Regions from separate parts of the Spirillospora sp. NPDC049024 genome, predicted to be linked through region 2. Evidence: riboswitches for the same ligand, from Rfam matches in the RefSeq annotation. Region 2 holds a riboswitch; the other holds the start of a gene.
The links. Region 2 has a riboswitch for cyclic di-AMP ahead of AB0C21_RS29055 (C40 family peptidase). Riboswitches for the same ligand answer to the same signal wherever they lie in the genome.
Positions count from the first base shown of each region.

Region 1 (2,388 bases), on a different contig from region 2:
CGAGCCGTCGTCCCAGAAGTAGGACGCGGTGGTGCTGCCCGACAGGACGGCGTGGCTCTTCGGAGCGCTCTTGCCGGTGGCATGGCGCGGTGCCTTCGCGTCGTGCTGCCCGGACACCGGCTGCCCGGTGACCTGCTTCCCGGTCACCTGCTTCGCGGTCACCGGCTTCCCGGTCACCTGCTTCCAGGTGACCTGCTCACCGGTCACCTGCTCCCCCGCCACCGGCTTCCCGGCCATCTCCTGACCGGCGACCAGCTGGCCGGTCATCTGCCGGCCGGTGACCTGCTGGCCGGTGGCCTGCTGGCCGCTGACCTTGTGCGCCGTCGGGCTGTCCGCCAGGGCTCCCTGGGCGGTCCCGACCGCCACCCCCGCGACGAGCGTGCCGGCGAGGGCGGTACTGATAAGGGCGACTCGCTGCTGCATGTTCATCCTTTGCTCGGTGGTCCGGGGCGCCGGGTCGCGCCTTCGGGCGTGTGGGGCTCGCCGTTCGGGCATGACGGACCCGGCGCACGGCACGTGGGCGTGCTCGCGACGTGGGTGTGATCGCGCGGAGGGATGGAGAAAGGGGGGAGCACCGCTGGACGGTGCGGGGCTGGGGGGCCGCTGAGCGGCCCGGGCTCACCGGTACTGGGGGTAGCCGTAGCCGGCGACGGTGGAGGTGTCGCGGACCTTCTGCTTCACCGCGTCACCGGTGTTGCCCTCGATGGTCTTGATGGTGCCGTCGTGGTTGTCCTTCACGACGATGCCGACGTGCTCGACACCCTTGACGCCGCCGCCGTTCCAGGCGAAGAAGACCACGGCGCCGGGCTTCGGGGTCTCGCCGAAGCGGCCGGTCTTCTTGAACCACTTGGCGTGGCTGACGGTGTAGGCGTCGGCGCCCATGCCCTTGGTGCCGGTGTTCTGGCCCAGCCAGGACACGAACATGTCGCACCAGGACTGGCCCTTGTAGACCGAGGCGCTCTTGGCACCGATGCGGTGGGCGTTCTGCTCGCCCAGCGGCGAGCCGGCATACCAGTCGTTGAACTTGCTGTTGCCCGAGCCGTCCTCATGGGTGCCGACCTGCGTGCGGGCGAGCTTGATGACGTCCTGCGCGGAGGCGCCGACCTCGGCGCTCTGGCCGTCGGCCTTGGACGCGGGGGCGGCCTGCGCGGCGTTCGCGGGCTTGGTGTCCGCCTGGGCGGACGGGGCCAGGGAGGTGATCCCGAACACACCTGCCAGGGAGAGGACGGCTCCGGCGGTGACGCGGGCGCCCATGCGCTTGGGCATGCGGATATTACGAGCGGTCATGCAAGGTTCTCCTGAGTTCTTCCAGTCCGCCTACCGGGTTAGCTGTCGGGTTCGGGCGTGGAAGTGGCCCTACCGCGGCCCCGCGCATGGCGGGGGTGCGGATTCACCCCGGTGTTTCGGTGGGTCCCCGGCTCCGCTCGGCCATGATCGGCTCTCTGCGGACTCGGCGGCGGACGTGCCGTGATCGGCCGTCCTGATGATCAGGGACTCGATGCGCCCTTCATGATCTGGTCGGGCGCTCCGTACGGGCTTCCCCGTCGGTTACACACTCCCAACAGGTTCAAGCGACCCCATATTTCGTCAAGCACGCCCCAAAAACCCGCCCGACCTGCAAAGCCACCCCAAAACCCCCTAAACGCAAGGCCTCCGGCCCAGTCAAACCGAAGCAAGATTCTTTTCCGTCCGCCACCCCGTGGCGCCGCGGCCGTCACCGAGGTCCCTCCCGCGCCGGAGCGTGGAGCCCTCATCGATCAGGCGCGGGCCGCCGACCGGTCGCAGGATGACGGTGGTCCGGTGGTCAAACCGGCTGCACGGCGGCGTCCGGCTGACGGTGGAGTCGCTTGGTCCGCAGCAAGGGCCGGGCGAGCAGTGGCAGCATGCACACCGCGGCCGTGGCAGCGGCGGCGAGCATCGCTGCTCGCAGGCCGAACGTGGTGCCGACGAGTCCGGCGGCGGCTGAGCCGATGGGGAGCGTGCCCCAGGTGAGGAAGCGGTGGACCGCGGTCGCGCGCGTGGCCAGTTCCGGCGGCGTGGCCAGATGCCGGATGGTGATGGCGTTGACGGCGAACATCCCCTGGCCGATTCCGTTGACGAACGTTCCGGCGGCCAGCAGCACGCCCGGCCAGGGACCGGCGGACGCCGCGCCGATGGCCAGCCCGAGCACCGAGGGCACGCCGGCGATCGTCAGGGACGGCCCGATACCGAAGCGGTCCGCCATGGAGCGCGCCAGCAGACCGCCCAGCGGGAATCCGCTGCCGCCGACCCCGAGAGCCACGCCGAGCAGCCAGGCGTCCAGGCCGAGGTGCTTGACCGCGAACACCGCGAGGAGGGAGTCGTACATGGCGACGCCGAGGTTGTACAGCGCGCCGCAGACCATGATCG
Region 1 covers NZ_JBEZFD010000016.1:93,573-95,960, forward strand. Annotated here, with positions in the region: gene AB0C21_RS27735 (hypothetical protein) at 1-423, opposite strand, end outside; gene AB0C21_RS27740 (CHAP domain-containing protein) at 619-1,287, opposite strand; cyclic di-AMP (ydaO/yuaA leader) riboswitch at 1,301-1,466, opposite strand; gene AB0C21_RS27745 (MFS transporter) at 1,805-2,388, opposite strand, start outside.
Region 1: another riboswitch for cyclic di-AMP. It lies ahead of AB0C21_RS27740 (CHAP domain-containing protein); the one in region 2 lies ahead of AB0C21_RS29055 (C40 family peptidase).

Region 2 (2,388 bases):
GATCGTCGAAGGCGAACCGCAGGCCCTGGAGCACCTGGAACTCCGCTGGCTCACCCCGTCCGAGCTCTACGACGTCGACTGGCTCCCCGGCGACCGCCCGGTCATAGACCTCCTCGCGGCTCAGGGCCTCAGCTGATCCGGTTTGCGCCTGCGTAGTCGGAGCGTTCGGAGAGTTTGGAGATCTTGACCACGTCGCCGGTCTGGGGGGCGTGCAGGTACTTGCCGTCGCCGAGGTAGATGCCCATGTGGTGGAGGTTGCTGCCGAAGTAGACCAGGTCGCCGGAGCGCAGTGAGCCGCGCGAGACCTTGGTGCCCATGGCGAACAGGTCGCCGGTGTAGTGCGGGAGGCCGGGCTTGCCGACCTGGGTGTAGGCCCAGACGACGAGGCCGGAGCAGTCGAAGCTGTTCGGTCCGGCGGCGGCCCACACGTACGGGGAGCCGAGCTTGGTGAGCGCCTTGCGGGCCATCTTGGCGGGCAGGTCCGAGCCCTTCACGGTGGCCGTGAGCCCGGTGCGCGGGTCGCGCGCGTGGGTTGTGGTCAGCTTGTCGAGGCGCTTCATCACCTCGCCGACCTTGGACTTGGCCGCGTCGCGCGCCTTCTTGGCGTCGTCCCAGGCCTTCTTGAGCTGCGCGCTCTTGGCCTGCGCGGTGCGCTGCGCGGCGTCGGCCTGGTCGATCTGCTTCTTCAGCGCGAGGACGGCGGTGGCCTGGCTCTGCGCGAGGTAGGCGCGGTCGGACAGCCCTTCGGCGGACGCGCCGGAGCCGAAGAGGACGTCGGGGCCGCCGGCCATGTAGTTGGCCGCGGCCAGGCTGCCGAGCCGCTGGCGGGCGGGCTCGGCGAGGGCGCGCAGCCGCGCGGCCTCCTTGGTGGCGTCCTGCTCGGCCTTGCGGGCCTTGCCGAGCTCCACGCGGGCCTTGTTGAACTTCTCCGTGAGGATCTCGGCCTCTTCGTTCAGCGCGTCCAGGCTCTTGCGCAGGCCCTTCTCCGTCGTCGGGGTCGGGCTGGGCGCCGCCGGCGCGGCGGCGAGCCGGGACGGCTGCGCGGCGCGGGCGACGTTCGGCGCGGCGGCGCCGAGGCCGATCAGGAGCAGGGTGGCGGTGGCGGTGGGCATGATGCGACGCCGCCGACGGGAATCCGGAACCAAGCCGGTGTTCTCCTCTCCTCGCACGCCTACCGGGTTAGCTGACGGGTTCGGGCCAGGAGTCGCCCTACGACACGTGTCGATTCACCCCGAGGGTGGTGGGTCCCCGGTTCTCCCGCATCTCGGGAGATTCGGCGTTCCGGCCGCAGTCCCGGGGGAGGGGACTTCGGACGACCGGATCTCGGGAAGATTACAAAGAACGAGCAAAGTTCGCCAATCGGGGCCGGTGTGACCGGCGGTACGAAACGGCTCGGGATGGATGGTACGCACGGCCAAGTAGAATGGGGGACTGCCGCGTGTCTGCGGCGATCCCCGAACTCTCACGCAAGGCGAACCCGCATGCCCATCTCCACGCGCGACGACCTCCGTAACGTCGCGATCGTCGCCCACGTCGACCACGGCAAGACGACGCTGGTCGACGCCATGCTCTGGCAGTCCGGGGCCTTCCGCGAGAACCAGGACGTCGACGACCGCGTGCTCGACTCCAACGACCTGGAGCGCGAGAAGGGGATCACGATCCTCGCGAAGAACACCGCCGTCCTGCACAACGGGCTGACGATCAACATCATCGACACCCCGGGCCACGCCGACTTCGGCGGCGAGGTCGAGCGCGGCCTGTCCATGGTGGACGGCGTCGTCCTGCTGGTGGACGCCAGCGAGGGCCCGCTCCCGCAGACCCGGTTCGTGCTGCGCAAGGCGCTCGCCGCGAAGCTGCCGGTGATCCTGGTCGTGAACAAGACCGACCGCCCCGACGCGCGCATCGACGAGGTCGTGGACGAGACCTACGAGCTGTTCATGGACCTCGACGCCGACGAGGACCAGATCGACTTCCCGATCGTGTACGCCTCCGGCCGCGCCGGGCGGGCCTCGCTCGACAAGCCCGCCGACGGCGCCATGCCCGGCAGCGACGACCTGGAGCCGCTGTTCAAGGTCATCACCGAGACGATCCCGGCGCCGTCCTACGACCCGGACGCCCCGCTCCAGGCGCACGTGACGAACCTGGACGCCTCCAGCTACCTCGGCCGGATCGCGCTGTGCCGGGTGCACGCCGGCACGATCAAGAAGGGCCAGCAGGTCGCCTGGTGCCGGCACGACGGCACCATCGAGCGTGTGAAGATCACCGAGCTGCTGATGACGGAGGCGCTCACCCGCAAGCCCGCGGAGGAGGCCGGCCCCGGCGACATCATCGCGATCGCCGGCATCCCCGACATCATGATCGGCGACACCATCGCCGACCCGGACGACC
Region 2 covers NZ_JBEZFD010000017.1:154,130-156,517, reverse strand. Annotated here, with positions in the region: gene AB0C21_RS29060 ((deoxy)nucleoside triphosphate pyrophosphohydrolase) at 1-136, shown strand, start outside; gene AB0C21_RS29055 (C40 family peptidase) at 129-1,112, opposite strand; cyclic di-AMP (ydaO/yuaA leader) riboswitch at 1,153-1,289, opposite strand; gene typA (translational GTPase TypA) at 1,482-2,388, shown strand, end outside.